Regions from separate parts of the Micromonospora soli genome, predicted to be linked through region 1. Evidence: riboswitches for the same ligand, from Rfam matches in the RefSeq annotation. Region 1 holds a riboswitch; the other holds the start of a gene.
What was found. Region 1 has a riboswitch for thiamine pyrophosphate ahead of thiE (thiamine phosphate synthase). Riboswitches for the same ligand answer to the same signal wherever they lie in the genome.
Positions count from the first base shown of each region.

Region 2: linked by a shared signal. The riboswitch ahead of Q2K19_RS18210 (ECF transporter S component) and the one ahead of thiE (thiamine phosphate synthase) in region 1 are both predicted to bind thiamine pyrophosphate.

Region 1 is NZ_CP130427.1:3,083,701-3,098,682, forward strand. It holds gene Q2K19_RS14850 (class I SAM-dependent methyltransferase) at 1-470, shown strand, start outside; gene Q2K19_RS14855 (ABC-F family ATP-binding cassette domain-containing protein) at 512-2,191, shown strand; gene Q2K19_RS14860 (aldo/keto reductase) at 2,301-3,263, shown strand; TPP riboswitch at 3,488-3,599, shown strand; gene thiE (thiamine phosphate synthase) at 3,594-4,220, shown strand; gene thiO (glycine oxidase ThiO) at 4,214-5,350, shown strand; gene thiS (sulfur carrier protein ThiS) at 5,341-5,541, shown strand; gene Q2K19_RS14880 (thiazole synthase) at 5,547-6,317, shown strand; gene Q2K19_RS14885 (thiamine phosphate synthase) at 6,356-7,024, shown strand; gene thiD (bifunctional hydroxymethylpyrimidine kinase/phosphomethylpyrimidine kinase) at 7,021-7,809, shown strand; gene thiC (phosphomethylpyrimidine synthase ThiC) at 7,827-9,419, shown strand; gene Q2K19_RS14900 (hypothetical protein) at 9,461-12,550, opposite strand; gene Q2K19_RS14905 (cupin domain-containing protein) at 12,616-12,924, opposite strand; gene Q2K19_RS14910 (LLM class F420-dependent oxidoreductase) at 12,921-13,871, opposite strand; gene Q2K19_RS14915 (ABC transporter ATP-binding protein) at 13,874-14,695, opposite strand; gene Q2K19_RS14920 (ABC transporter substrate-binding protein) at 14,981-14,982, shown strand, end outside.
Region 2 is NZ_CP130427.1:3,777,584-3,792,565, reverse strand. It holds gene Q2K19_RS18225 (DUF6328 family protein) at 104-607, opposite strand; gene Q2K19_RS18220 (SIS domain-containing protein) at 757-1,506, opposite strand; gene Q2K19_RS18215 (alpha/beta fold hydrolase) at 1,622-2,446, opposite strand; TPP riboswitch at 2,563-2,669, shown strand; gene Q2K19_RS18210 (ECF transporter S component) at 2,744-3,328, shown strand; gene Q2K19_RS18205 (ABC transporter ATP-binding protein) at 3,429-4,844, shown strand; gene Q2K19_RS18200 (energy-coupling factor transporter transmembrane component T family protein) at 4,841-5,641, shown strand; gene Q2K19_RS18195 (response regulator) at 5,651-6,301, opposite strand; gene Q2K19_RS18190 (sensor histidine kinase) at 6,298-7,497, opposite strand; gene Q2K19_RS18185 (hypothetical protein) at 7,653-8,342, shown strand; gene Q2K19_RS18180 (hypothetical protein) at 8,440-8,682, opposite strand; gene Q2K19_RS18175 (MTH1187 family thiamine-binding protein) at 8,922-9,218, shown strand; gene gndA (NADP-dependent phosphogluconate dehydrogenase) at 9,327-10,769, shown strand; gene Q2K19_RS18165 (pirin family protein) at 10,836-11,603, opposite strand; gene Q2K19_RS18160 (thioredoxin reductase) at 11,600-11,824, opposite strand; gene Q2K19_RS18155 (hypothetical protein) at 11,965-12,150, opposite strand; gene Q2K19_RS18150 (isoprenyl transferase) at 12,220-13,020, opposite strand; gene recO (DNA repair protein RecO) at 13,029-13,904, opposite strand; gene Q2K19_RS18140 (DUF4097 family beta strand repeat-containing protein) at 14,007-14,804, shown strand; gene Q2K19_RS18135 (acyltransferase family protein) at 14,840-14,982, opposite strand, start outside.

The sequences.
Region 1 (14,982 bases):
GCACCGCTGTGCTGCTGCGCAAGGCCGAGCTGCCGGGCGCCGACCACACCGGTCAGTTGCTCGACATCGGCTGCGGCTTCGGCCCGATCACCTGCGTCCTGGCCACCGTCGCGCCGTCCGCCACCGTGTGGGCGCTCGACGTCAACGAGCGCGCCCGCGCGCTCACCGCCGCCAACGCCGCCCGGGTGGGCGCCGCCGGCCGGGTCCGCGCGGTCGCGCCCGAGGACGTACCGGCCGACCTGTCGTTCGACCAGATCTGGTCCAACCCGCCGATCCGGATCGGCAAGGGGGAGCTGCACGAGCTGCTGCGGCGCTGGCTGCCCCGGCTCGCCCCGGACGGGGTGGCCTGGCTGGTCGTCGCGAAACACCTGGGCGGCGACTCGCTGCACCGCTGGCTGGTCGAGCAGGGCTGGCAGGTGCAGCGGCACGCCAGCCAGAAGGGCTACCGGGTGCTCCGCGTCACCCGGTAATCGAGTGTCGTCCGCCCCGGTCCCTCGGGCAGGATGCCGGCGTGGGATACGTGGACGTGGCAGCGGTCGGGCACATCCTCCCGGACGGCCGGGAACTCTTCGCCGAGGTGTCGTTCCGGGTCGGTGAGGGCGCCAAGGTGGCGCTGGTCGGGCCCAACGGGGCCGGCAAGACCACGCTGCTCCGGATGGTCGCCGGTGATCTGACGGTGAAGACCGGCGCGATCGCCCGCTCCGGCGGCCTCGGGGTGATGCGCCAGTTCATCGGCATGATCGGGGACGGCTCCACGCTCGCCGACCTGGCGCTCTCGCTCGCCCCGCCGGCGCTGCGCGACGCCGGCCGCCGGCTCGCCGAGACCGAGGCGGCCATGCGGGCGGCCGAGGTCCGCGGCAAGTACAGCACCGCCGCGAGCAAGGCCCAGCTCGCGTACGCCGACGCGCTGGCCGCCTGGGGCGAGACCGGCGGGTACGACGCGGAGGTGCTCTTCGACACCGTCGCCACCATCGTCCTCGACCTGCCCTGGGACGCCGCCCGGGACCGTCCGGTGCGGACCCTCTCCGGCGGCCAGCAGAAGCGCTTCGCCCTGGAACTGCTGCTCCGCGGCACCGACGAGGTGCTCCTCCTCGACGAGCCGGACAACTTCCTCGACGTACCGGGTAAGCGCTGGCTGGAAGCCCGGCTGCGGGAGTCCGGCAAGTCCGTGCTCTACGTCTCACACGACCGGGAACTGCTCGCCCAGACCGCCGACCGGGTGGTCGCCGTGGAGGGCGGCAGCGCCTGGGTGCACCCGGGCGGCTTCGCGAGCTGGCACGAGGCGCGGGTGGCCCGGCACGCCCGCCTCGACGAGCTCCGCAAGCGCTGGGACGAGGAGCACCAGAAGCTGCGCGAGCTGATGCTGATGTACAAGCAGAAGGCCGCGTACAACGACGGGATGGCCTCCCGCTACCAGGCCGCGCAGACCCGGCTGCGCAAGTTCGAGGAGGCCGGGCCGCCGCCCGTACCCCCGAAGGACCAGGACATCCGGATGCGGCTGACCGGCGGGCGGACCGGCAAGCGCGCGGTGATCGCCGAGCAGCTCGAGCTCGACGGCCTGACCTACCCGTTCGACCTGGAGCTCTGGTACGGCGACCGGGTCGCCGTGCTCGGCGCGAACGGGACGGGGAAATCGCACTTCCTCCGCCTGCTGGCCCGCGGCGGCACCGACCCCGACCCGGCCAACACGCCGGTCGACGGCGCGGCGGCGCTCGCACCCGTCGCGCACGACGGGGTGGTCCGGCTCGGCGCGCGGGTCCGCCCCGGCCACTTCTCGCAGACCCACGACCGGCCGGAACTGATGCAGAAGACACTGGTCGACATCCTGTGGCGGGGCGACGAGCACCGGGCCGGGATGGACCGGCACGCGGCCATGGCCGCGCTGTCCCGGTACGAGCTGGCCGGCCAGGGCGACCAGCGCTTCGGCACCCTCTCCGGCGGTCAGCAGGCGCGTTTCCTGGTGCTGCTGCTGGAGCTCTCCGGGGCCACCCTGCTGCTGCTCGACGAGCCCACCGACAACCTCGACCTGGCCTCCGCCGAGGCGCTGGAGGCCGGCCTGAACGCCTTCGAGGGGACGGTGATCGCAGTGACCCACGACCGCTGGTTCACCCGCTCCTTCGACCGGTTCGTCCTGTTCCGGGGCGACGGCGAGGTGGTCGAGACGCCGGAGCCGGTCTGGGACGTCGGATGATCGACGGCGGGGGGGCTGGCGGTGACCCGCGCGGCCGCGCGGGCCCTGGTCGCCGAGGCGCTGGGCTGAGCGGCGACTCGGTGGGTGGCCGTCCGGCGGTCGGCATAGGGTGGCTCTCGTGACTGAGATGACCTACCGTCGACTGGGCGACTCCGGGCTCGTGGTGTCCGTGGTCGGCATCGGCTGCAACAACTTCGGCCGCAAGCTCGACTTCGACGGCACGCGCGCGGTGGTCGACGCCGCGCTCGACGCCGGAATCAACTTCTTCGACACCGCCGACATCTACGGGGAGCCGCAGGGCGGCTCCGAGGAGCTGCTCGGCCAGGCGCTCAAGGGCCGCCGCGACGACGTGGTGGTCGCCACCAAGTTCGGCATGGACATGCACGGCCTGAACGGGCCGGACCACGGCGCCCGGGGCGCCCGGCGCTACATCGTCCGCGCGGTCGAGGCGTCGCTGCGCCGGCTCGGCACCGACCACATCGACCTGTACCAGATGCACGAGCCCGACCCCGCCACCCCGGTCGACGAGACCCTCGCCGCCCTGGACGACCTGGTCCGCGCCGGCAAGGTCCGCTACCTGGGCAACTCGAACTTCGCCGGCTGGCAGATCGCCGACGCCGACTGGACCGCGTCCTCCCAGGGCCGCACCCGGTTCATCTCCGCGCAGAACCACTACTCGCTGCTGGAGCGGAGCGTGGAGGCGGAGGTGATCCCCGCCTGCGAGCGGTTCGGCCTGGGCATGCTGCCGTTCTTCCCGCTGGCGAACGGCCTGCTCACCGGCAAGTACAAGCGGAGCGAGGCGCCGCCCGCCGGCAGCCGGCTCGCAGGCGGCGGCCGGTACGCCGCGCGGCTCGCCGCGGCCGACTGGGACACCATCGAGGCGATCGAGGCGTACGCGGCTGAGCGCGGGGTCAGCATGCTCCAGGTGGCCATCGGCGGGCTGGCCGCCCGCCCGGCGGTGACCTCGGTGATCGCCGGCGCCACCACCCCCGAGCAGGTACGCGCCAACGCCGAGGCCGGCACCTGGCAGCCCACCGACGAGGACCTCGACGCGCTCGACGCCCTCCTCTGACCGGGCTTTCCGCTGCCCCGGTGCCGACGGCGCCGGGGCAGCGTGCTGTCCGGCGCCAGTGGCGGCCGCCGAGGCACGGTTGCGTACGAGCGGTCGAGGGCATCCGGAGAGCATGGCGTGAGTGGACGGTCACGCGCTGTCCCTGTCGTCCGTTCCGGACGGTGGGTGGGAAAAAGTGTCACCGGCCCTTGGCGGATCCGGGGGAACGTCGTACGGTAGGCGCGCAAGTGACCCACGGGAGCCCGGTGTGTACCGGGCTGAGAGGGGGGCTGGAAGCCCCCGACCGTCGAACCTGATCCGGGTAATGCCGGCGCAGGGAGGAGTGTTGCCGTGCCGTCCCTGGGACGACTGCATCTGATCACCGACACCCGGCCCGGGCGGGACCCCCTCGGCGTGCTGCGCGCCGCCCTGCCGGTGGCCCGCGCCGAGCTGGTCGTCCAGGTCCGGGTGGCGGACGACGCCACCGACCGTGAGGCGTACGAGCTGGCCGGCCGGGTCCTCGCCCTGTGCCGGCCGTACGGGGCGGCGTGCCTGGTCAACGACCGGCTGCACGTGGCGCTGGCGGTGGGCGCCGACGGGGGCCACGTGGGCGCGGACGACCTGCCGGTGCCGGCCGCCCGCCGGGTGCTCGGCGCCACCGCGGTGCTCGGCGCGACCGCGCGGGAGCCGGGCGGCGCCGCCGCCGCGGTCGCCGCCGGGGCCAGCTACCTGGGCGTGGGACCGTGCCACCCGACCACCACCAAGTCCGGCCTGCCCGACCCGATCGGCCCCGCCGGGGTGCGCGCCGTCGCCGGGGCGGCCCACGTGCCGGTGATCGCCATCGGCGGGGTGACCGCCGCTGCGGTGCCGGCGCTGCGGGCCGCCGGGGCGTACGGGGTGGCGGTGGTGGGGGCCCTCTCCGGGGCCGCCGACCCGGGCCGGGCCACCGCCGAGCTGCTCGGAGCGCTGACGTGTTGACCGGGGAGCCCTCCGCCACCGGAGGCGTTGACCGGGGACCTTTCCTGCCGGACGTCGCCGTGGTGGGGGCGGGGCCGGTGGGGCTGGCGATCGCGTGGCGGTGCGCGTCCCGGGGACTGCGGGTGGTGGTGCACGACCCGGCGCCCGGTTCGGGCGCCTCGCACATGGCGGCGGGGATGCTGTCGCCGGTCGCCGAGGCGTACTTCGGGGAGCACGAGCTGACCGCGCTGCTCGCCGAGTCCGCCGCCCGCTGGCCGGGCTTCGCCGCCGAGCTGGCCGCGGCCGCCGGCACCGACTTCGGCTATTGCACCGACGGCACCCTGATGGTCGGGTTGACCGCCGACGATCTGGCCGAGGCGCGCCGGCTCTGGTCGTACCAGCAGGGGTTGGGGTTGCCGATCACGCCGCTGCGGCCCTCGGCGTTGCGGGACCGCGAACCGGCGCTGGCCCCGCGGGTGCGGGGCGGTGCGATCGCCCCCGGCGACCACCAGGTCGACCCGCGCCGGCTGGTCGCCGCGCTGCGCGCGGCGGCCGAGCGGGCCGGCGCGGTGCTGCGGCCGGCGCCGGTCGGCGCGCTGTCCGAGGTGGACGCCCGGGTGACCGTGGTGGCGGCGGGCTGCGGCGCGGCGGCGCTCACCGGCCTGCCGGTCCGGCCGGTGAAGGGGCAGGTGCTCCGGCTCCGCGCGCCCGGTCGCGGCGCGCCGGGCTTCCGCCACGTGATCCGCGGGTACGCCGACGGCGAGTCGGTCTATCTGGTGCCCCGGGACAGCGGCGAGGTGGTGGTCGGGGCGACCGTCGAGGAGCGCGCCGACCCGGAGGTGACCGTCGGCGCGGTGCTCCGGCTGCTTCGCGCCGCCGTGGACCTGGTCCCCGAGCTGGCCGAGTACGACCTGGTCGAGGCGGCCGCCGGGCTGCGCCCCGGTACGCCGGACAACGCGCCGATCATCGGGCCGCTGCGCGGGCGGCCCGGCGTGCTCGTCGCCACCGGGCACCACCGGCACGGCATCGTGCTCACCCCGGTCACCGCCGACCTGGTCACCGGGCTGATCGTCACCGGCGAGCCGGACCCGCTGCTCGCCCCCTTCACCGCCGACCGGTTCGTGGCCGGGAAGGAGCGCACGTGGAACTGATCGTCAACGGCGCCGGGCGGAGCGTGCCCGGTGGAGCGACCGTGGCGGACGTGGTCCGCGCGCTCACCGACCAGCGGCGCGGCCTCGCCGTCGCGGTCAACGGCGAGGTGGTGCCGCGTGGCGGCTGGTCGGCGACCGTGCTGCGGGACGGCGACCGGGTCGAGGTGCTCAGCGCCGCGCAGGGCGGGTGAGCGCGGTGTCCCTCGAGATCGACGGGGTCACCTTCGGCTCCCGGCTCATCCTCGGCACCGGCGGCGCGGCCAACCTGCACCTGCTGGAGCAGGCGATCCGCGCCGCAGGCACCGAGCTGGTCACCGTCGCGCTGCGCCGGGTGGACACCGCGCCGGGCAGCACCGGCGGCCTGCTGGGCCTGCTCGACCGCTGCGACGTACGGCTGCTGCCGAACACCGCCGGCTGCTACACCGCGCCGGAGGCGGTGAAGGTGGCCCGGCTGGCCCGGGAGGCGTTCGACACCGACTGGGTGAAGCTGGAGGTGATCGGGGACGAGCGCACGCTGCTGCCCGACGGGGTGGAGCTGCTGCGCGCGGCCGAGGAACTGGTGGCCGACGGGTTCACCGTCCTGCCGTACACCTCGGACGATCCGGTCCTGGCCCGGCGGCTGGCCGATCTGGGCTGCGCGGCGGTGATGCCGGCCGGCGCCCCGATCGGCTCCGGGCTGGGCGTCGGCAACCCGCACCACATCCGGCTGATCCGGCAGAGCGTGGACGTGCCGGTGATCCTCGACGCCGGCATCGGCACCGCCTCGGACGCGGCCCTCGCCATGGAGCTCGGCTGCGACGCGGTGCTGCTGGCCAGCGCGGTCACCCGGGCCGCCGACCCGGTGGCGATGGCCACCGCGATGCGGTACGCGGTGGAGGCCGGGCGGCTCGCGTACGGCGCGGGCCGGATCGCCCGCCGCTTCCACGCCCTGGCGTCCACCCCCGACGACGGCCGGCCCGAGCTGTGATCGCGCCTCCCGATGTGGATCTTGGAAGGATCGGGCCCCTGGAGTGGCCGGGAACTGCCAAGGTCTCGGGGGGTACGGCACCGACCGGCGTCGTGCTGTTGGCGGATCGGCGGGTGGCGCGCAGGCCACTTCTGGAGGTGGTCGCGGGAGCGGGGGCCGGGGGAGTCCGGTTCGTGGTGCTGCGCGAGAAGGACCTGCCGCGCCCCGAGCGTCTCGCCCTCGCCGTCGAGCTGCGCGCGGTGCTCGCGGACGTCGGCGGCACCCTGATCGTCGCCGGCCCGGACCCGCTCGACGGAGACGCCGTGCACCTGCCCGCCGCCGGCCCGTACCCGCCACCGCGGCTCGGACTGGTCGGCCGCTCCTGCCACGACCCGGCGGAACTCGCCCGACTCAGCACAGAGGACTACGCCACCCTCTCGCCGGTCTTCCCCACCAGAACCAAGCCCGGCTACGGCCCACCCCTCCAGCCGACCGGGCTCGCCGAGCTGATCAAGGTCAGCCCGGTCCCGGCCCTGGCACTCGGCGGCATCGAAACCCCAGACCAGGTCAGGGCGTGCGTCGAGGCAGGCGCCACCGGAGTGGCCGTGCTCGGCGCGCTCATGCGAGCCGAAGACCCCACCGAAACAGCAACCACGCTGACCGGGAGCTTTCAGAAGGTGGTCACCCCGGTGCCGCAGCCCCCCACCGCAACCAGGGGGAAAGAGTGACGCCGAAAACCATCCTCACCATCGCCGGCTCCGACTCCGGCGCCGGCGCCGGCATCCAGGCCGACCTCAAGGTCTTCGCCGCCCTCGGCGCGTACGGCACCAGCGTCCTCACCGCCGTCACCGCGCAGAACACCCGGGGCGTCGACGCCGTCCTGCCGTTGCCCCCGCAGACCGTCCGCGACCAGCTCGACAGCGTGCTCGGCGACTTCTCGGTACGCGCGGTGAAGACCGGCATGCTCGGCACTCCGGCGGTTGCCGAGGCGGTGGCCGAGGCGGCCCGGGCGGGCCGGCTGCCCCGGCTGGTCGTCGACCCGGTGCTGGTCGCCACCAGTGGACACCGGCTCGGCGTCGTGGAGGCGGTCGAGCGGCTGCTCCCGTACGCCGAGGTGGCGACGCCGAACTGCGCGGAGGCCGCGGCCCTCACCGGACGCCCGGTGACCACGGTGGCGGAGATGGTCACGGCGGCCGAGGCGCTGGCGGCCGGCGGTCCGGCGCACGTGGTGGTGACCGGCGGCGACGTGGACGCCCACGGCGAGTCGGTGGACGTGCTGGCCGGCGGCGGGACGACCACGCTGCTGCGGGCGCCCCGGGTGGCCACCCGGCACTCCCACGGCACGGGCTGCTCGTTCTCGGCGGCGATCGCCGTCGGGCTGGCGGCGGGCGACCCGGTGCCGGTCGCGGTGGCCGCCGCCAAGGAGTACGTGACCCGCGCGCTGACCGGCGCGCGGGACTGGGACCTGGGCGCGGGACGCGGCCCGCTGGACCACTTCGGCTGGTCCTGTTGACCATCAGGGAGGCTGTCATGCAGGCACGACGCAAGGTCTACGTGGAGGGGTCGCGGCCGGACGTCCGGGTGCCGTTCGCCGAGGTGGAGCTGACCGGGGACAACCCGCCGGTGCGCCGCTACGACACCTCCGGTCCCGGCTCGGACCCGGGGGTGGGGCTGCCGCCGCTGCGTGGCCCGTGGATCGCGTCCCGCGGCGACGTGGCCCCGGTGCGGGGCGCCGGTACGCCGCTGGCGGGCGTGGCCGGGAAGCGCCCGACGCAGCTCGCGTACGCCCGGGCGGGCGTGGTCACCCCGGAGATGGAGTTCGTGGCGATCCGCGAGGGGGTCGCGCCGGAGTTCGTGCGGGACGAGATCGCGGCCGGGCGGGCGGTGCTGCCGCTCAACGTCAACCACCCGGAGTGCGAGCCGGCGATCATCGGCAGGGCGTTCCTGGTGAAGGTGAACGCCAACATCGGCACGTCGGCGGTCACCTCGTCGATCGCCGAGGAGGTGGAGAAGCTGACCTGGGCCACCCGGTGGGGCGCGGACACCGTGATGGACCTCTCCACCGGCAAGCGGATCCACGAGACGCGCGAGGCGATCGTGCGGAACTCGCCGGTGCCGATCGGCACGGTGCCGATCTACCAGGCGCTGGAGAAGGTCGGCGGCGACCCGGTGAAGCTGAGCTGGGAGGTCTTCCGGGAGACGGTCGTCGAGCAGGCCGAGCAGGGCGTGGACTACATGACGGTGCACGCCGGGGTGCTGCTGCCGTACGTGCCGCTGGCGGTGGACCGGGTGACCGGCATCGTGTCCCGCGGCGGTTCGATCATGGCGGCCTGGTGCCTGGCGCACCACGAGGAGAACTTCCTCTACACCCACTTCGCCGAGCTGTGCGCGTTGCTGGCCCGGTACGACGTCACCTTCTCGCTCGGCGACGGGCTGCGCCCGGGTTCCATCGCGGACGCCAACGACGCGGCGCAGTTCGCCGAGCTGCGTACCCTCGGCGAGCTGACGAAGGTGGCCTGGGAGCACGACGTCCAGGTGATGATCGAGGGCCCGGGTCACGTGCCGATGCACAAGATCAAGGAGAACGTGGACCGCCAGCAGGAGTGGTGCCACGAGGCCCCGTTCTACACGCTCGGCCCGCTGACCACCGACATCGCGCCCGCGTACGACCACATCACCTCGGCGATCGGCGCCGCGATGATCGGCATGTTCGGCACCGCGATGCTCTGCTACGTCACCCCGAAGGAACACCTCGGCCTGCCGGATCGGGACGACGTGAAGGCGGGCGTCATCGCGTACAAGATCGCGGCGCACGCGGCCGACCTGGCCAAGGGGCATCCGGGGGCGCAGGCCTGGGACGACGCGCTCTCCAGGGCCCGGTTCGAGTTCCGCTGGGAGGACCAGTTCAACCTCTCGCTGGACCCGGAGACCGCGCGGTCCTACCACGACGCGACGTTGCCGGCGGTGCCGGCGAAGACCGCCCACTTCTGCTCGATGTGCGGGCCCAAGTTCTGCTCCATGAAGATCACCCAGGAGCTGAAGGACTACGCGGCGCGCGGGATGAAGGACAAGTCCGCGGAGTTCGTCTCGGGCGGGGCGCGGGTCTACCTGCCGCTGGCCTGAGCGGGTGCGGTGGCCGGGCCGGACCAGGGCCCGGCCACCGGTCAGTCGCGGTGGTGGCGACCGGTGCGCAGCGCACGGATGTCCCCGGCGTCGTCGTCCGAGGCGAGGCCGGCGACCCAGTCGACGTACTCCTCGTCCTGCGCGAGCTGCCCCGACTCGCGATCCGGCTCCGGCACGTCGCCGCCCTTGGCCCGGTTGCGCCGGAACAGGCCGCGTCGCTGCTTCGACTTTCCACCGCCGGGCTCGTCGGCCTCCTCGGCGGGGTCGGCGGCCGTCGCGGCGGGATCGACCGGGCCGGCATGCCGGCCGCCGGCCGGCGACGCGTCGGGCCCGACCGGGGTGGCGGGTCGGGCGTTGGGGAAGGCATCCCAGTTCGGCCGCGCCAGATCCGGCAGCGCCCGGTGACGCGGACGCGGGGCGGGTGGCGTCTCGGCCTCGTCCGCCGGGGCCACGCTGCTCTCCGGCCCGCCGCTCGGGCCGGCCTCGCCAGGGGCGGCGGTGGCCCGCGGGGTGACCGGCCAGTTCGGCGCGGCCGCGGCCGGCCGAGCGGGCCGGTCGTCGTCCGGCCGGTCCGTCACGTCCTCGAACATCGGGACGCGCGGGCGGGGCGACGCCGGGGGGTCGAGCGGGCCGGGTCCGGCCGGCTCGTCGGCGAAGAGGTAGCTCCTGCTCCTCCCGTCGGTCGAGGTGTCCGGCGCGGGCGACCCGGGAGTCCCCGCCTTCGCCACCCCGGCGGGTTCGGCGGCGGCCGGATCGCGGGGCACGGGGGTGACCTGCGCCCGCGCCGGCACGTCGACCTCGGCGGCCGGCTCGGCGGGAGTCGTCCCGACCGGCTCGGTGGTGGGAGCCGGGGCGGCGGCGGGGCTCTTGCGCCCGCGCTTGGACCGCCCGCGCGGCGCGGCCGGCGTCCCGTCCTCCGGCTGGCCGACCGGGTGCTCCGCCGGAGCCTCGGCCTGGTCGGGACGGGCCGGCGGGAGGACCTCGGTCTGTGCCGGCGTCGACTGGTCCGCCGGCGTGGGCGCGTCGATGCCGTCCGGCCGGTCGGTGCGCTCCTGCCGGGCCGACGCGGGAACGCCTGTTCGCTCCTGCTGTGTTGTTGCGGAAGCGTCGGTCCGGTCCGGGGCTGTGGCGGCGCCGGCCCGTTCGGGTCGGCTGGTCGCCGGGGTGGTGGGGATCAGCCCAGCGGCGCCCTTCGCGCCGGAGGTGCCCCGGCGGGAGCGGCGTCCGCCGCGCGGTGTGGGCGCGGTGCCCGGCTCCGCGTCGCCGGGCTGCGGCGTTGCGGAGTCGGACGGCCGGTCGCCGGCGGCCGGTGCCGGTGCCGGTGTGGCGGACGCGCCAGCGGTCGCCGGGCCGCTCGCCGCCATGCCGCGGGTGACCGCGGCCTTCCGGTCCGGACGGTCGCCTTTGGACGGTTCACCGCCGCGCTGCTCCGCCCGCGACGACGCCGGGGCCGGCTCGGCGGGCCGGGCCGACCGTCCGGCAACCGGCGGGGCCGATTCCGCAGGCGCGGCCGGCGACTCCTCGCCCGGCGTCGCCGAAGCCACGCCGGCTGCCTTCCGAGCCGGCTCCGAGATCCGCTCCCGTCGCCTCGACGGCGTGGCGTCGGCGGGCGTCGCGGCGGGGGCCGGCGGCTTCGGCTCGGCGGCCGGTCGACCGGCGGCGAGCACGTCGATGGCGGAGGTCCGCCGGCCCGGGGGCAGCATCGGAGCGGGCAGGTTCCGGGTCAGCTCGTCGGCGTCGCGGGTGCCGCGCTCCGCGCGGCCGTCGATCTCCGCGATGCTCGCCGCCGGCTCGGCGACAGCCACGTCGGGAGTGGCCGTCTCGGCGGTCGGGATCGGGTCGTCCGGGGCGGCCGTCGCGGCGGTCGGTCTCACCGGGCGGACCGGCTCGTGCTCGGTCGTCCCGGCGGCCGCCCCTGCCGGGGGGACCCGGTCGTCGGGCGTGGCCGGCGCCACCGGGGGGATCCCCTCGTCGGGCGTGGCCGGCGCCACCGGGGCACCGCGATCGTCGGGAGCGGAGTGCCGGGGCACCGTCCGGCCGGACCGGACCGGTGCGGGTGTGAGGCCGGACGCGGCCGGCCAGTCCCAGTGGGCGGGGGCGAGCGAGCCGGCGCCCGGAGACTCCGACATCGGGGCGATCCGGCCCGGCTGGTCCGCCGTGCCGTCGGCTGCCGGCGCGGCGAGGTTCGACCCGGTCGCGGCCGCCGCGACCGGAGTGGCGGGCGAGGCCGGCAGGGGCTGGAGGATGTCGGTGGGCTCGATCGCGTCGGTGTCGGGGGCCGGCGTCGGCCGGCGCAGCACCGTGGCGGCGGTCGAGCCGAGCGCGCCGGCGGCGACCGCGATCAGCGCCCCGTAGTAGGGGGCGAGCTGGTAGCGGTCGCTGGCGTCGCCGGGCCCGGCGGTCAGGTACGCGAAGGCCAGCAGCACCGGTCCGGCCAGCCCGGCCGCCCCACCGATCGGCGCAAGGTGACCCCGCCGGCGGGCCAGCGCGCCGGTCGCCGCGCCGGCGAGCAGGGCGATCGTGGGCAGGACCAGCATCGCCAGCCGCTGCGCCGCCGCCGGGTCCAGCCAGGACGGTTCGAGGACGCCGAGGCGTACGGTGCGCAGCGGCCCGGTCGAGGCCACCGTCGGCGCGACGGAGACCAGCGCGAGCAGCCAGATGACTGCGGCGGTGAGCGCGATGTTCCACCCGAACGGCGGTCTGAGCAGGACGACCATGGCGGCGCCCGCCCCGACCAGCGCGCCGAGCATCGCGCAGATGCCGACCGCCCAGACCGGGTCGACGGTCCCGCCGAGCTCGGCGGTACGGGCCGGCTGCATGCAGAGCGGGGCGACCACGGTCGCGCCGAGCGCGGCGACGCCGGCGACGGCGAGCTGTTCGCTGATGCCGCCCGGCGACCCGTCCCGGCGGGCGAGGCGTTCCGTCACGACGGCACCGGCCACCGCCGCGATCGCCGCGAACCAGCCCACCCAGGCGAGCTGGGCGGGCCACCGGTTGACCGAACCGTCGGCGAACGCACCGTCGAGGCGTACGACGCCGAACCCGTACGCGATGCCGAGCTGGCCGGCCCCGGCCAGCATGCTCACTCCAAGCGCGGTGAGCGGCAGCCTGCCCCACGTCCGAAAGGCCATGTCGGGCACGTTACGGCCCGGTGGGGTCGGCCGCTACTTACTCGCCGAGGTTGGTGTCGGCGTGGTTACTTCAGCTCGACCAGGCGGGCCAGGTAGGTGGTGTCCCCGACGTTGGTCAGCATGTGCACGGCGCCGGGGTCGCGGTAGACCACCCCGCCGGTCGGTTCATCCGCGTCGATCTTCGTGCCGTCGATGGTCTGCACCACGTTCTTCGCGCCCTGGATCGCCACCACGAGGTAGGGGTGGTCGTGCCGGTGCAGCGGCTGCCGCTCGCCCGGCTCCAGTCGGATGTGCCAGACGCGCACCCGGTCGTTCTCGTAGACGATCTCCTGGCCCACCGGGCCGAGTTCGAGATCGGTGGCGCTGCCGGTCATCGCGTTCCGTTCAGTTGGGGGAGCACCTCGGCGGCGATGAGCTCCAGGTGGTCGAGGTCGGCAAAGTCGATCAGGCGCAGGTGCGCCCGGGTGGCGCCGACCGCGGCGAACTCGCCCAGCCGGTCAACGAGCTGCGCGGGGGAGCCGACCACCGGGTCCTCCGGCGGCAGGGCGCTCTTCACGTGCAGTGGCGCGGCCCGCAGCCGCGCCTCCGCGTCGGTGCGCCCGATGGCCACCACCACGCCGGCGGAGAGGACCAGCGGCGCCCGCCCCGAGGCGGTACGCCCGATCCGGTCGCACGCCTCGCGGACCCGCTCGTAGGCGGCGGCCGTCTCGGCGACGGTCTTGAACGGCATGTTGAACTCGTCGGCGTACCGGGCGGCCAGCTCGGGGGTGCGCTTCGGGCCCCGGCCGCCCACGATCACCGGCGGGCCGGGGCGCTGCACCGGCTTGGGCAGCGCGGGTGCGTCGAGGAGCTGGTAGTGCTCGCCCTTGAAGCTGTACGTCTCGCCGGGCGGGGTGCGCCACAGCCCGGTGACGACCTCGAGCTGCTCGGCGAGCCGGTCGAACCGCTCGGCGACGCCGGGGAACGGGATGCCGTACGCGGTGTGCTCGCGCTCGTACCAGCCGGCGCCGATGCCCAGTTCGACCCGGCCGCCGCTCATCTGGTCGACCTGCGCCACCAGCACGGCCAGCGGCCCGGGCAGCCGGAAGGTGGCCGAGGTGACCAGGGTGCCGAGCCGGATCCGGGAGGTCTCGCGGGCCAGCGCGGCGAGGGTCAACCAGGCGTCGGTGGGGCCGGGCAGCCCCGGCTCGTCGCCCATCGACCGGTAGTGGTCGGCCCGGAAGAAGCCCTCGAAGCCGGTCTCCTCGACTCGCCGGGCGAACCGGAGCTGGTCGTCGTAGCTGGCTCCACGGTGCGGTTCGGTGAACACCGACACCCGCATGGTCACTGCCCTCCCGTGCCGGCGGAGGCCGGCGTCTCGGTCCCGTCGGTCGACTCGGCCGGCGCGGGCGCGTCCCGCTCCATCAGCAGCTCGTGCAGTTCGGCGCTGATCCGGGCCACCTCGGCCAGGTGCGCGTGCCGGCCGAGCGTGCGCGGCCGGGGCACCTTCACCTCGACGACCTCGCGGATCCGGCCGGGGCGCGGGCTGAGCACGACGACCCGGTCGGCGAGCAGCACCGCCTCGTCGATCGAGTGGGTGACGAAGACGATGGTCGCCCGGGTCTCCATGTGCACCCGCTGGAGCTCACCGGCGAGCTCCTCCCGGGTGAGCGCGTCGAGCGCGGAGAAGGGCTCGTCCATGAGCATCACCCGCGGTTCGCCGATCAGCGAGCGGCAGAGCGAGACCCGCTGCTGCATGCCGCCCGAGAGTTCGTGCGGCAGCCGCTTCTCGAAGCCGCCCAGCCCGGCCATCTCCAGCAGCTCCCGGGCCCGGTCGCGGTGCTTCGCCCGGCGCCAGCCGAAGATCTCCACCGGGAGCAGGACGTTGTCCAGCACCGAGCGCCAGGGCAGCAGGGCCGGCCGCTGGAACAGCATGGCGATGTCCCGGCGGGGTCTGGTGATCGGCGTCCCACCGACGGTGATCTCGCCCGCGCTGACCGGCAGCAGGCCGGCGATCATGCGGAGCAGGGTCGACTTGCCGCAGCCGGACCGGCCGAGGACGGCAACGAACTCGCCCTCGGCGACGTCGAGGTCGACCTCGCGCAGCGCCTCCACCCGCCCCGAGCGGCCGTCGAAGGTGCGGGACACCCCGGACAGTCGGATCATCTCCCGCCGGCTCCCTTCCACGTCGCGAACGCGAGCCGGGCCAGCGTAGCCGGACGGGCTCCTCATAGCACCGTCCGGGGTGGACAGCGACCACTTTCCGTCAGGCAACTTCGTTTCCGTACCGCAACGGTGGGCCGGACGTGCCGGCAAGAAGCTTCTCGTACGCTGTTGCGCGCGAAGAGTCCCCTCACGACGGTCCCGTCGGCTGCCCCCTCCCGCCGACCCCGTCAGACCCACGACCCGTCCGGGCGAGCATGGCCTGGTCGGAAAGGACATGGTGCACTGAT
Region 2 (14,982 bases), 690 kb from region 1:
ACCTCGGTCCGGCTGCGTCGACGTGCGACGAAAACGACGTTACCCCCGGGTGTTACCCAGGGGTAGCGTTCCGCGCACGTCCGATTTGGCGGTTCCGGGGTGGTCAGTCGCCGGGCAGCACCGCGGGATCGTCGTCCTCGTCGTCGATGTCGTCCTCACCCCAGTTGCGGCGACCGAACGGCAGGATCAGCCAGAACGTCAGGAACCAGAGCGCGGTGGCCGCGGAGAGCACGACGGCGAGCGGCCGGCTGAGCACGAAGTCCGTGATGAGCAGGACCGCGCTGACCATCGAGATCAGCATGACGGCGAGCCCGCCGGTGGCCATGTGGTGGGCGAAGCGGACCAGCTCCGGCTTTCGGCCCTGCCGGAACAGCGCCCGGTGGAAGGCCACCGGCGAGATGATCATCGCGGTGGCCGCGGCGGCGGAGAGCAGGGCGACGATGTAGACGTCCTTCTGAAAGGGCGTGGTCCGGGTGAAGCCGTTGCTGAACGGCAGCGTGAGCAGGAACGCGAAGAGGATCTGCACGCCGGTCTGCGCCACCCGCAGCTCCTGGAGCAGGTCGGCGAAGTTGCGCTGCCAGCGCTGCTTCTCGGTTTCCCTGGACACGCAGTACCCCCCCGGAAGACGCTACTGCCGGCGGGGGTCACCCGTCGGCAGCAACGCTTGTGCCCGGTCCGGCTTTCCGGGAAACCGGTTCCCGGTGCCGCCCTTCGTTCGCGACTGCGGGGCTCGCAAACCCGGCTCGCTCCTCGCGCTCACGCTCCCCGGCGGATCCGGCCGGCGTACCGGGCCTCCAGCTCCGCGTTGTGCTCGTCGCCACCGGTGATGTTGGCCGACAGGTAGACCGGGGGCCGCTCCCCCGCCGCCAGCAGCCGGGCCACCACCTCCGCCACGATCTGCTGCGCCAGCAGCGCCGCCGTGATCGACGAGACCGCGCCGACCGCGCCCCCGGCGGGCAGCGGCAGGGTGGCGTCGCCGTACGGGGCACCGTTGTCCAGCACCACGTCGGCGAAGTCGGCCAGCTTGCGCCCGGACGGGTGGCGCGAGGTCATCCGGGCGGAGTGCGCCGCCGACGTGATCGCCACCAGGCCGTGCCCCCGCTCCTTGACGATGGCCGCGAACTCCACCATGGCGCCGTTCACCCCGGAGTTGGAGGCGAGCACGAAGACGTCCTGCGGCCGGACCGGGGCCAGCTCGTAGAGGCGGTGCGCCACGGCGGGCTCGCGTTCCAGTTTGGGACCGAGCACGTCGGCCGGCTCACCGCCGTACAGCACCAGGTCGCGCAGGGCGATCCGGTTGGTCGGGACCAGCCCGCCGGCCCGGCCGGCGATCTCCATGGCGAGGGCCTCCGAGTGCCCGGTGCCGAACGCGTGGACGACGCCGCCGGCGCGCAGCGACTCGGCGAGCAGGTCGGCCGCCCGGCCCACGTTGTCCCGCTGCCCGGCGGCCACCCGCCCGATCGTCTCGGTCACCACCGCCAGGTACGCCTCAGCGCTCACCGTCATGCTGCCTCCGTCCGTCGGTTCCGGGCCAGCCAGTCCACCGCGAAGTCGACCGCCGCCCGCTGCCTCATCAACCGCCCGGTCCCGGCGCCGACCGGCCCGAGCCGCACCGCGGCGATCACCCGGCCACCCGGGCGAGGATCGCCTCGGCCAGCGGACCGGGCGCCTCGTCGGGGATCCAGTGGGTGACGCCGCTGAGCTCGACGAAGCGGTAGTCGCCGACGACATGGGTGGCGCACGCCTCGGCGGCGGTCCGGCCGATCGCGATGTCCCGGTCGCTCCAGACGAAGGTGGTCGGCACGGCCACCGGCCCGACGGCCTTCATGTCCGCCCCCGACATGGCCCGGTACCAGTTCAGCGCGGCGGTCAGCGTGCCCGGCTCGCGCATCGGGTCGGCGTACCGGGCCACCCGCGCGGCGTCGCCGACCCCGCCGAGCATCCGGCGCAGGGTGGCGGCACGCAACGCCAGCAGCACCTTCTCCGCCTTGCCCGGCCTGCGGAACAGCGCGATGTAGGAGGAGCGGGCCTTCTGCTGCGGGTCGGTGGCCAGCGCGTGGCCCATCGCCGCCGGGTGCGGCACCGAGACCGCGGTGAGCGTCCGGACCCGCTCCGGGTGGGCCGCGGCGAGGCCCCACGCCACGATCGCGCCCCAGTCATGGCCGACCAGGTGCGCGGAGGTCACCCCGAGCCCGTCGAGCACGGCGGCGGCGTCCGCCACCAGCTCCGGGATCCGGTACGCCTCGACCGCCGTCGGCCGCGCGCCCGGCGAGTAGCCCCGCTGGTCCAGGGCGTACGTGCGCAGGCCGGCGGCGTGCAGCGCGGGCACCACGTCGTCCCACTCGCCGCCGTGCTGCGGGAATCCGTGCAGCAGCAGGACGGGCTCGCCGCCCTCCGGGCCGCCGGTGCGTACCTCGAACGTCAGACCTCGCGCGTCGACCCGCATGATCGGCAGCCTACCCAGCCGGGCGACCCCGCGTCGGGGCCGACGGTCCGGGCACCGGGGGCATACCCCCTCCCCCGGATGGGTGACCTGGTGTTAGCGTCTGACAGAGACAACTTCACATCCGACAGGGGAGCGCACAGCGCTGAGAGTGCGGGCCGGTGCCCGCAGACCCTCGAACCTGATCTGGGTAATGCCAGCGCAGGGAGTTCGGTCGACCTCCAGCCGCGCCGCCGTCCGGTGATCCGGACGCGGCGTGCGTCTTCTCCTGGTTCGCCCTGCAGAACTGGGAGTTCACCAATGGACAACAACAACCGCTGGCGCACCATCGACATCGTGGTCGCCTCGGTGATCGCGGTCGCCTTCGGCGTCATCTTCTGGGCCTGGGGCCTGGTCTGGGGCGCCACCGACGCCGCCTTCGCCTTCTTCCCGCCGGCGCAGACCCTCATCTACGGCGTCTGGCTGGTGCCGGCCGTCCTCGGCGGCCTGGTCATCCGCAAGCCCGGCGCCTCGCTCTACTGCGAGCTGGTGGCGGCGATCGTCTCCGCGCTGCTGGGCAGCCAGTGGGGCGGCATCGTCATCGTCCAGGGGCTGATGCAGGGCGTCGGCGCCGAGCTGGCCTTCGCCGCGTTCCGCTACCGCTCCTACCGGCTGCCGGCCGCCCTGCTGGCCGGCGCGCTCACCGGCCTGACCGCCGCGATCTTCGACTTCGTCTACTGGAACAAGGCCACCGACCTGGTCAGCTACCGCATCCCGTACGCCCTGCTGACCATCGTCAGCGCCACGGTCATCGCCGGCCTGGGCAGCGTCGCCCTCACCCGTGCCCTGGCCGACACGGGTGTCCTCGACCGCTTCCCCGCCGGCCGCGAGCGCGCCACGGTCTGACCACCACCACGCTCGTCCTGTTGATCATGAGGTTGACGGTGATGTGGACCTCTGAAACTGCCGCCAACTTCATGATCAACGGACGGAAGGGGGTGGCGCGGTGAGCGCGGTGCAGTTGCGCGGGTTCGGCTGGCGGCACGCCGGGCGGAAGGGCTGGGCGGTGCGCGGGGTGGACCTGCGCGTCGAGCCGGGCGAGCGGGTGTTGCTGCTCGGGCCCTCGGGGGCCGGAAAGAGCACGCTGCTGGCGGCGCTCGCGGGCCTGCTGCCGGAGGACTCCGGCGAGCAGGAGGGCACCGTCGAGATCGACGGGCTCGACCCGCGCAAGGCCCGGGAACGGGTCGGCATCCTCTTCCAGGACCCGGAGAGCCAGCTGGTGATGGCCCGCTGCGGCGACGACGTCGCGTTCGGGCTGGAGAACCGGGGCGTACCCGCCGAGGAGATCTGGCCACGGGTGGACGAGGCGCTGCGCCGGGTCGGCTTCCCCTACCACCGGGACCGGCCCACCGCGGCGCTCTCCGGCGGCGAGCAGCAGCGCCTCGCGCTGGCCGGGGCGCTCGCCCTGCGCCCGGGGCTGCTGCTGCTCGACGAGCCCACCGCCAACCTCGACCCGGCCGGCGCCACCCTGATCCGTCGGGCCGTCGCGGACGCCCTCGACGCCGACACCACCCTGATCCTGGTCGAGCACCGGGTGGCCGAGGCGTTGCCGCTGGTGGACCGGGTGGTCGTGCTCGAGGCCGGCGGCGGGGTGCGGGCCGACGGGCCGCCGGAGGCGGTCTTCGCCGTGCACGGCGAAGCGCTCGCCGCGGCCGGCGTCTGGGTGCCCGGCCGCACCGTGCCGCCGCGGCACGCCGCCGCGCCGCCCGGCGACCGGCTGCTCACCGCCGACCGGCTCGGCCTGCCGCCCCGGCTGGCCCCCACCGACCTTCAGGTACGCGCCGGGGAAGCGCTCGCCGTCCTCGGCCCGAACGGCGCCGGCAAGTCCACCCTGGCGCTGCTCCTCGGCGGCCTGCTCCGCCCGGGCACCGGCACGGTGACCGCCACCGAGGCGCTGGCCGGCCGGGACGCCCGCACTCCCCCGCACCGCTGGCGGGCGCCGGCCCTGGCCCGGCGGATCGGCTCGGTCTTCCAGGACCCGGAGCACCAGTTCGTCACCGGCGCCGTCCGCGACGAACTGGCGCTCGGCCCGCGCCGGACCGGCCAGCCGGAGCCGGCGGTCCGCGCCACCGTCGACCGGCTCCTGGACCGGCTCGGCCTGGCCCGGCTGGCCGGGGCCAACCCGTACACCCTCTCCGGCGGCGAGGCGCGGCGGCTGAGCGTGGCGACCGCCCTGGCCACCGCGCCCCGCCTGCTGATCTGCGACGAACCCACCTTCGGGCAGGACCGGCGGACCTGGCTGGAGCTGGTCGACCTCTTCGCCGAGCTGCGCGACGCCGGCCACGGCGTCGTCACGGTCACCCACGACCCGGACTTCGTCGCGGCCCTCGCGGATCGCACGGTCACCCTGGAGCGGGCATGATCGCGGTGGAGCCGGTCGCCGGGTCCGGGGCGCCGCTGGCTCGGCGCAACCCGGTCGCGAAGCTGGCCGCGGCGCTGCTCTTCTCGTTCATCCTCATCGCCACCCTGGACCCGGTGGCCCCGGCCATCGCCATCGCGGTCGAACTGGCCGTGCTGCCGCTGTTCGGCGTCCGTTACCGGGTGCTGGCCCGGCGGGCCTGGCCGTTGCTGGCCGGCGCCGGCGGCATCCTGGTCACCCTGGTGCTCTTCGCCGCCGACCGGTCCGGCCCGGTGCTGGTCGAGGCCGGCCCGGTCCTGATCACCCAGGGAGTGCTGGTCACCGCGCTGGGCCTGGTGCTGCGCATGCTCGCGGTGGCACTGCCCGGGATCATCGTCTTCGCCACCACCGACGCCACCGACCTAGCCGACGCGCTGATCCAGAACGCGAAGGCGTCGGCCCGGTTCGCCATCGGCGCGCTGGCCGCGTTCCGGCTGGTGCCGCTCCTCGAACAGGAGTGGCGGATGATCAGCATGGCCCGGCGGGCCCGGGGCGTGGACGCCGGCCGCAACCCGCTGGTCCGGCTGCGGCTCTTCGTCTCCACGGCGTTCGCCCTGCTGGTCGGGGCGATCCGGCGGGGCACCCGGCTGGCCGTGGCGATGGACGCCCGCGGCTTCGACGCCGGCACCCCGCGTACGGTCGCCCGGCGGCAGCGCTTCGACCGGGCGGACGCGCTGCTGGTCGGCGGTGCGGTGGCGCTGGCGGGGGCGGCGCTGACGGTCAGCGTGGTGCTGGGCACCTTCCGCCCGCTCATCGGCTGACGCCGCCCGCTACCGCCCGAGCCGGGCCACCCCGCTCTGGAACGCCAGCACGACCGCCTGCACCCGGTCCCGCACCCCGAGCTTGGCGAAGATGCGGTTCACGTGCGTCTTCACGGTGGCCTCCCCGACGAAGAGCCGGCCGGCGATCTCCCGGTTGGACAGGCCGAGCGCCATCATCCGCAACACCTCGGTCTCCCGGGCGGTCAGCTCCATCAGGCCCGGATTGCCGGCGACCGTGGCCGTCGCGGTGTAGTGGTCGATCAGCCGACGGGTGATCGACGGGGAGAGCAGGGCGTCGCCCCGGGCCGCCGTGCGTACCGCGTCGGCCAGTTCCCTGGGCGGGGTGGTCTTGAGCATGAAGCCGGAGGCGCCGGCGCGCAGCGCCCGGTAGACGTACTCGTCGAGGTCGAAGGTGGTCAGCATGATGATGCGGGTCTCGCTCCGCGCGGCCAGGATCCGCTCGGTCGCGGCGATCCCGTCCAGCGGTGCCATGTGGATGTCCATCAGCACCACGTCCGGCACGAACCGGCTCGCGAGCAGCACCGCCTCCGCGCCGTCGGCCGCGTCGGCGACCACCTCGATGTCGGGCTGTGCCGTGAGGATCAGGCGGAGGCCGCCGCGCACCAGCGCCTCGTCGTCGGCGATCAGGACCCGGGTCACCGGCCGCCCCCGGTCGGGGCGAGCAGGGCCGTCGACGCCTCGGCGTCGAAGGGCAGCTCGACCCGTACCGCGAAGCCACCCGGCGGCAGCGGACCCGCGGTGACGGTGCCGCCGAAGAGCTCCGCCCGCTCCCGGATGCCGGTCAGCCCGTGACCGGTGCCGGTGCTCCGCCGCGCCGGCCGCGCCCCGTCGTCCACGACCGCCAGCCGGACGGCGTCGCCGGCCACCTCGATCGAGACGCGGGCGGTCGAGCCCGGCGCGTGCCGGGCGACGTTAGTCAGCGCCTCTTGGAGGATGCGGTACCCGCTGACGTCGGCGGCGGCGGGGATCGTGCCGAGGTCACCCGTGACGGTCACCTCGACCCGGCCGCCGGCGAGGCGTACCCCGGCGGTCAACGCGTCGATCCGGCGCAGCGACGGCAGCCCCTCCGGGGCCGCCTCCGCGCCGCGGAGGATGACGAGCAGCCGGCGCAGCTCGGTGACCACCTCGCGGCCGACGTCCTGCACGGCGTCGAGTGACGCGCGGGCCTGACCGGCGTCCGAGTCGAGCACGGCCTGCGCCGCGGCCGCCTGCAGCACCATCACCGAGACCCCGTGGGAGACGATGTCGTGCAGCTCCCGGGCCACCCGCAGCCGCTCGTCCGTCCGGGCGGCCGCCTCGCGCTCGGCGGCCAGCGCGACCAGCCGCTGCGCCTGGGCCCGCCGCATCCGCACCGCGTACCCGGGGCCGAACACGGCCAGCCCGACGAACAGGATGAACGCCCAGTCGGAATCACCGGCCATGGCGTTCTCGATCCCGAGCGGCACGAGGTAACCGACCACGGCGACCGCCGGCGCGGCCCGGCCGCCCACAGCGACACAGCCGAAGCCGGCGGCGAGCAGCGCCAGCAGCGGCACGACCGGCCACTCCGGCAGCACGGGCGTGAAGCTCTGCGCGGTGAAGCAGACACCGGCGAGGACGGCGGCCGCCCGCGGGTACGCCGTGCAGCCGGCCACCGCGAGGACGTAGCCCACCAGCAGCACGGTGAGCACGGCGAGCCAGCCGGTGGAGAGCGCGGCCAGGTCGGGCCCCTGCCCCGCCACGTAGCCGGCCAGCGGGACGTAGAGCTCGGCCAGACCGAACGCGAGCAGCGCGGCACCGGCGAGCGTGGTGGCCACCTCGCGCCACCGGGCCCGCAGGCGGAGGACGGCTGACATGCCGGCAGGGTATCCACGGCGGGCGGAGTTCCGCGTCCACCCACGGGTGTAGCGACGGCGGCCGGCGCTCCACCCGGGGATCAACTTCGCGGCCGACGACCTGGCCCGTCCGGCCTCCTAGCGTCCCTCGCACAGCTTCTCGGAGGGAGATTCAGATGGATGACCGGACCGGACGGCAGTGGGGCCGGCGGCCCACGGCGGTCGCCCTGCTCGCAGGCGGCCTGCTGTACGGCGTGGCGAACGCCTTCTACTGGGTGATGTTCCCCGACGAGGTGTCGGAGAGCGCCGGCAACGTGGCGGTGGCCGCCGGCAACCTCGGTGCGTGGCGGGTGGAGACCGTCCTGTTCGCCCTGGCCCACCTGGTGCTGCTGCCGGCGACCCTCGGGCTGGCCGCCGTGCTGGGCGGACGGAAGCCGGTGGCGGCCACCGTCGGCGGGGCCACGGCGCTGCTCGGGCTCTACTTCTCCGCCGTCCACCTCTGGCAGTACAACGCCTTCTTCGGGGCGCTGGCCGCCGGCGGGGTCGACGCCGACGCGGCGCGGCCGGTGACGAACGCCCTCGACGGTGACCCGTTCGTGCTGGCCTCGTTCGCGGCGTGGCTGCTCGGCTGGCTGGTCGGCCTCCTGGTGCTCGCCTTCGGCGCCTGGCGGGCCCGGCTGGTGGCGCTCTGGGTCCCGCTGGTCCTCACCGCCGGCCAGGTGCTGGACCTGACCACCGAGGGGGTCCCGGTCAAGGTCGCGGTGAGCGTGCTGATGGTCGCCGGGTTCGCCGGCCTGGCGCTCGGCGTCGAGCGATCGGTCGCCACGCCGGTCGAGACGGCCGCGCCGGCGACCGCCCACGCCTGACCCCGGGGTCACCCGCTCCGGGTGCGGCTGTGGTGGCCGGAGCTGCCACAACCGCACCCGAGGCTGGTCGACTGCCGAGCCGGACGGACCGGCCCGGTCAGCTGCGACGGAAGGCGTACCGGCGGGTCTGGCCGGCACGCTGGCCGCGCCCGGCGAAGCGGGCGTCCTGGCCGGTCGGCGGCGGGCCGGCCTTCGGTGGCGCGGCGGGCGTCGCCGCCGGCCGGGTCGACGCCGGCACGGTGACCGGCGGGACCATGTCGAGGTCCGGTGGGGTGACGTCCACCAGGGCCGGCGTCGACGAGACCTTGCGGGACTTCTTCGGATTGCGCTTGGCGGGCATACGCTGCCTCCTGACTGTCTGGGCGCCGGGTGGCGCGGCGAGCGGGCAGGCCCTGGGCGGTCCGATCAGGAGAGACGACGCGATGACGGCGGCGGAGGATGCGGACGCCCGGAGCGGACGGGTCCGCAGCGCGAAGGGCGGCGGACCGGGGCTCGGAAGAGGGGCGTCAGTTACGCATACCGGCACGCTAACCCATCGCCGCCGCCACCCGCAGCCGAATTACTGGCACGATCGGCGGCATGCTGATCGCGTTCTCGATCACCCCGCTCGGCGTGGGTGAGTCCGTCGGCGACCTGGTCACCGACGCCGTCCGGGTGGTCCGCGAGTCCGGCCTGCCCAACCGGACCGACGCCATGTTCACCACCGTCGAAGGCGACTGGGACGAGGTGATGGCCGTGGTGAAGCGGGCGGTGGACACGGTCGCCGCGCAGGCGCCCCGGGTCAGCCTGGTGCTCAAGGCCGACCTCCGTCCCGGGGTCACCGACGCCATGACCGCGAAGGTCGCCCACGTCGAGGCCCGCCTCGCGGAGGGCTGAGGACACGCCGCCACCGCAGCCTCACCCGGCGTCGACGTCCGGGCCCGGCCCCGCACCGGCCGCGATACGGTCGCAGCACGGGCAGCCCGAGGAGAGGTGGCGGTACGCATGGCAGAGCAGGCGACGGCGCAGATCGGGGTCACCGGGCTGGCGGTGATGGGCCGCAACCTGGCCCGGAACCTGGCCCGCAACGGCTTCACCGTGGCGCTGCACAACCGCTCGCCCGAACGCACCCGCCGCCTAATGGCCGAGCACGGCGACGAGGGCGCCTTCGTGCCGTCGGAGTCCCTCGCGGACTTCGTCGCCTCGCTGGAGCGGCCCCGCGCGGTGATCGTCATGGTGAAGGCGGGTGCCCCCACCGACGCGGTGATCGACGAACTGGTTCCGCTGCTGGAGGCGGGGGACATCGTGGTCGACTGCGGCAACGCGCACTTCGCCGACACCCGCCGCCGGGAGGAGGCGCTGCGCGGGCACGGGCTGCACTTCGTCGGCACCGGCGTCTCCGGCGGCGAGGAGGGCGCGCTGCACGGCCCGAGCATCATGCCGGGCGGCTCGGCCGAGTCCTACCGGAAGCTCGGCCCGATCTTCGAAAAGATCGCGGCGCAGGTGGACGGCGTCCCGTGCTGCCGGCACATCGGCCCGGACGGCGCCGGCCACTTCGTGAAGATGGTCCACAACGGCATCGAGTACGCCGACATGCAGCTCATCGCCGAGGCGTACGACCTGCTGCGGGCCGGCTTGTCGGCGAGCCCGGCGGAGCTCGCGGAGATCTTCCGGGAGTGGAACGGCGGCGAGCTGGAGTCCTTCCTCATCGAGATCACCGCCGACGTGCTGGCGCACACCGACGCGGCGACCGGCCGCCCCTTCGTAGACGTCGTGCTCGACCAGGCCGAGCAGAAGGGCACCGGCCGGTGGACCGTGCAGAGCGCGCTCGACCTGGGCATCCCGATCACCGGCATTGCCGAGGCCACCTTCGCCCGGTCGCTGTCCGGGCACGCCGACCAGCGGGCGGCCGCCCGCCGCGCCTTCCCCGACGCGGGCGAGAAGTGGCAGGTCGACGACCGGGAGACCTTCGTCGAGGACGTCCGGCGCGCGCTGCTGGCCAGCAAGATCGTCGCGTACGCGCAGGGCTTCGACCACATCCGGGCCGGCAGCCGGGAGTACGAGTGGGACATCGACCTGGGCGGCACCGCTACCATCTGGCGGGGCGGCTGCATCATCCGGGCCCGCTTCCTGGACCGGATCCGGGAGGCGTACGACGCCGAGCCGGAGCTGCCCACGCTGCTGGTGGCCCCGTGGTTCGCCGACCGGGTCAACGCCGGGGTGCCGGCCTGGCGGCGGGTGGTGGCCGACGCGGCCCGGGCGGGCGTGCCGGCCCCGGCCTTCTCGTCGTCGCTGGCCTTCTTCGACGGCCTGCGCGCGGAGCGGCTGCCGGCCGCGCTGATCCAGGGCCTCCGGGACGACTTCGGGGCGCACACCTACCGGCGGGTGGACCGAGAGGGGTCGTTCCACACGTTGTGGGCGGGCGACCGCTCCGAAGTGGAGGCGTGAGGCGCAGCCGCCCGACGGGCCTGCGACGCTGGCCGGACATCGGCTCAGCGTGCCGTCGCGGCGACATCAGGCGAGGGTGGCATGCATCTCCCAGACCAGGATCTCCGCCGGCTCGCTGGCGGACACCCGTTGGCCACCGGTCATGGTGATCCGGGCCGCGTCCCCCTCGCCGAGCCGCCCGTGCCCCTCGAGGCTCACCGCTCCGCTGGGTACGTAGAGGTGCAGGAAGGGCGCGTCGGGAAGGTTCACCTCGTCGCCGGGGGCGAGCCGGGCGGCGTGCAGGGTGGCGTACCGGTTGCGGATCCGGATGGCGGAGGCGCCGTCGTACCGGTCCATGCCGGACGCGACCGGGACGAGTCCGCCGCGCAGCAGCTCATCGCCGATCTCCAGCTGCTCGTAGCCGGGGTCGACACCCTCCTCGTCGGGGAGCACCCACATCTGGACGAAGTGGACCGGATCGCTGTGCGGGGCGCTACCCTCCAGCCGCCAGGAGTCGTTCTTCTCCGAGTGCAGGATGCCCGTGCCGGCGCTCATCCGCTGGGCCAGCCCGGGATAGATCACGCCGGAGTGGCCGGTCGAGTCCTGGTGCACCAGCGAGCCGCGCAGCACCCAGGTGACGATCTCCATGTCGACGTGCGGATGGGTCTCGAAGCCGGTGCCCGGGTGCACCACGTCGTCGTTGTTGACCAGCAGCAGGCCGTGATGAACGTTGGCCGGGTCATAGTGCCGGGAGAACGAGAAGGAGTGCTTCGAATCGAGCCAGGAGAGCCGGGTGTGAAATCGGTCCGCGGACCGGCGGACGTCCACCGCCGGAGCGGGGGCGACCCCCGTCACCAGGCACGCTGCCCGGTCTCAACGGGGGCCCAGGTCAGCGCCGGCTCGCCGGTGGCCCCCAGCTCGGCGATCTCGCCGGAGCGCACCGCGGGCTGGTGCCCGAGCTCGGCGCAGTGCTGCTCGGCGATCTCCGCGCAGATCTCGGCGACCTGTTCGCAGATCGGGTCGCCCAGGTCGGCCGCGTTCAACGCCATGATCATCTTGTACCGGAGATCGTGCATTCCTCCACCCCCGTGGCGGGCGCGTCCCGGCGGCGCGCCCTGCGCCCGATCGTACGCGCGGGCGCCCCGCCCCCGGCCGAAAAGCCGGATGCGGGGCGCCCGCGGAACGGTCCACCGCGACGCTGCGGCGGGCCGTCGCGTCACCAGAACCGACGGCGCTTCGCCTTCTGCGGCCGGAGCATGTCGGCGCCCTTGGTGAGCAGTCGGCTGACCCCGGTCGGGCCGCGACGGGCCTCCAGGGTGTGGCTGAGCCGGCGCGCGCCGGCCGCCGCCAGCGGCACGGCGACCGCCATGACCGCCCACTGCGCGATCCGCTTCTGAATCATGTGGGTTCACCTCCGCGATCGTCTGCTGTCCGTATTCGTACCCAGCACATCGCTTCGGTAAGCCTGACCTCAGACTTCGGGGGCCACCGGGTTGGGCAGCGCGCCGCCGAACCGGCGGTCCCGCTGGGCGTAGAGCTCGCAGGCGTACCAGAGGTGGCGGCGGTCGAAGTCCGGCCAGAGGGTGTCGAGGAAGACCAGCTCCGCGTAGGCGGTCTGCCAGAGCAGGAAGTTGGAGGTGCGCTGCTCACCGGAGGGGCGCAGGAAGAGGTCCACCGGAGGGACCTCCGGGTGGTAGAGGTACTTCGCGATGGTCTTCTCGGTGACCTTGCCCGGGTCGATCCGGCCGGCCGCCGCGTCGCGGGCGATCGCGGCGGCGGCGTCGGCGATCTCCGCCTGGCCGCCGTAGTTGACGCAGAACTGGAGGGTCAGCGTCGAGTTGCCGCGGGACATCTCCTCGGCGGTCTGCAGCTCGGCGATGACGCTCTTCCAGAGCCGCCCGGCCCGGCCCGACCAGACCACCCGGACGCCCAGGTCGACGAGCTGGTCGCGGCGGCGCCGGATGACGTCCCGGTTGAAGCCCATCAGGAAGCGGACCTCGTCCGGCGAGCGGCGCCAGTTCTCGGTGGAGAAGGCGTACGCCGACAGGTAGGGGATGCCCATCTCGATGGCGCCCTCGATGGTGTCGAAGAGGCTGTGCTCGCCCTGCTCGTGACCCTTGGTGCGGGGCAGCCCGCGCTCCTTGGCCCAGCGGCCGTTGCCGTCCATCACCACGGCGATGTGCTTCGGCAACGCGTCGGACGGCAGCGCCGGCGGCCGGGCGCCGGAGGGGTGCGGGGTCGGTGGCACCGGCTCGCGCCGGCCGGCCCTCATCGATCGGATCACTCGGTCATCTCCCTGTTCACACCAGCGGCGGCGGGCCCGGCGCCGGTGCGCGGCGGGACCACACCCGGCCCCGCGCCGCCGGGCGGCGGGACCGCGCCGGACGCCGGGGCACCCCGGTCGACCAGCGGCAGCGAGCGTAGCGCGCGTTCCAGGTGCCACTGGAGGTGCGCCGCGACCAGGCCACTGCACTCCCGGCGTACGCCGGTCTCGGTGGCGTCGGCATACGCCCAGTTGCCGGTGGTGAGCGCGGACATCAGGTCGATGGTGGCCGGGGCGGGGTGGGCCGCGCCGGGCGGGCGGCAGTCCGGGCAGACCGCGCCGCCCGCCGGCACGGAGAACGCCCGGTGCTTTCCCGGGGTGCCGCAGACCGCGCACGCGGTCAGCGCCGGCGCCCAGCCGGCGAACGCCATCCCGCGCAGCAGGTAGGCGTCGAGCACCAGCGTGGTGGCGTGATCGCCGCGGGCCAGCGAGCGCAACGCGCCGAGGGTGAGCTGGAACAGCCGCAGCGAGGGCTCCCGCTCGATCGGGGTGAGCCGCTCGGCGGTCTCGGCGATCGCGCTGGCCGCCGTGTAGCGGGGGTAGTCGCCGAGGAACCGCTTGCCGTAGAGGTCGATCCCCTCGACCTGGCTGATGGTGTGCAGCGAGCTGCCGTGGTTGCCCTTGGGGTCGCCGGCGAGCTGGAGGTCGACGTGCCCGAACGGCTCCAGCCGGGCGCCGAACTTGCTGGTGGTGCGCCGTACGCCGCGGGCCACCGCGCGCAGCCGGCCGTGCCGGCGGGTGAGCAGGGTGATGATCCGGTCGGACTCGCCCAGCTTCTGCACGCGCAGCACCACCGCGTCGTCGCGGTAGAGCTGTCGGCGGTATCCGGCCACTCGGTCATTCTCCCTCGGGGTGCGATCTCAGGGTCGGTTCGGGGTGGACCAACGGACAAACCCCGATGTGCGGCCGGGCCGACCGGTCCTACGGTGCTCACCATGGCTGCACACCCCAAGGCTGCACACCGGAGCGCCGTCGCCGTCGGCGCGGCAACCACCCTGATCCTCCTCGCCGGGTGTGACACCCTGTCGTTCCGCCGGCTCGACTACGACAACACCGAGGCCGTGAAGATCACCCGGATCACGGTCCGCCCCGGTGGCTCCGGCGACGTCACGGTCCACGCCTCCGGCACCGCGCCGCAGGTGCGGATCAAGCGGGTCGTCCGCTACCAGGGCGCGCAGCCCGACACCCGCTACGAGATCAGCGGCGAGGAGCTGGTCCTCGACACCGACTGCGGCCCCCGGTGCAGCGTCTCCTACGAGGTGACCGCCCCCGAGGGCGTCGCGGTACGCGGCGAGAGCAGCTCCGGCAACGTCGATCTGGTGCAGGTCGGCACAGTGGACTACACCCTGCGCTCCGGTGACATCAGCGTGAGCGGGGCGCGCGGCGAGGTCCGCGCCGCGACCACCTCGGGCAACATCGAGGTGGTCGACGCCGCCGGTGCGGTCCGGCTGCGGGCCACCTCCGGCAACGTGGACGCGCGGCGGCTGGTCGCGGCGGTGGACGCGGAGGTCACCTCGGGCAACGTCACCGTCGAGCTGGACCAGCCGGCCCCGGTGCGGTTGCGGGCCGCCAGCGGCGACATCGACCTGGCCGTGCCCGAGGACCGGTACCAGGTGCGCGCGAGCGCCCAGTCCGGCGACACCGACCTCGGCGGCGTACGCGACGACCCGACCGCGTCCCTGCTGCTGGATGTGGCCACCACCAGCGGCAACGTCACCATCATCCGGCGCTGACCCACCCGCCCCAAGATCCGCGCTGAGGCACGGAATCAGGCCCCTCTGGGGGCGTGGTCGGCGGGGGCGGGGATGCGCGGGGCGGGGATGTGGGGGGCGGCGGCACGGGCGGCTCCCGCGCCGGCGGCGACCAGCTCGGTCTCGGCGCCGGCCGGGGCGGGGCTGGCGGGGGCGGCCG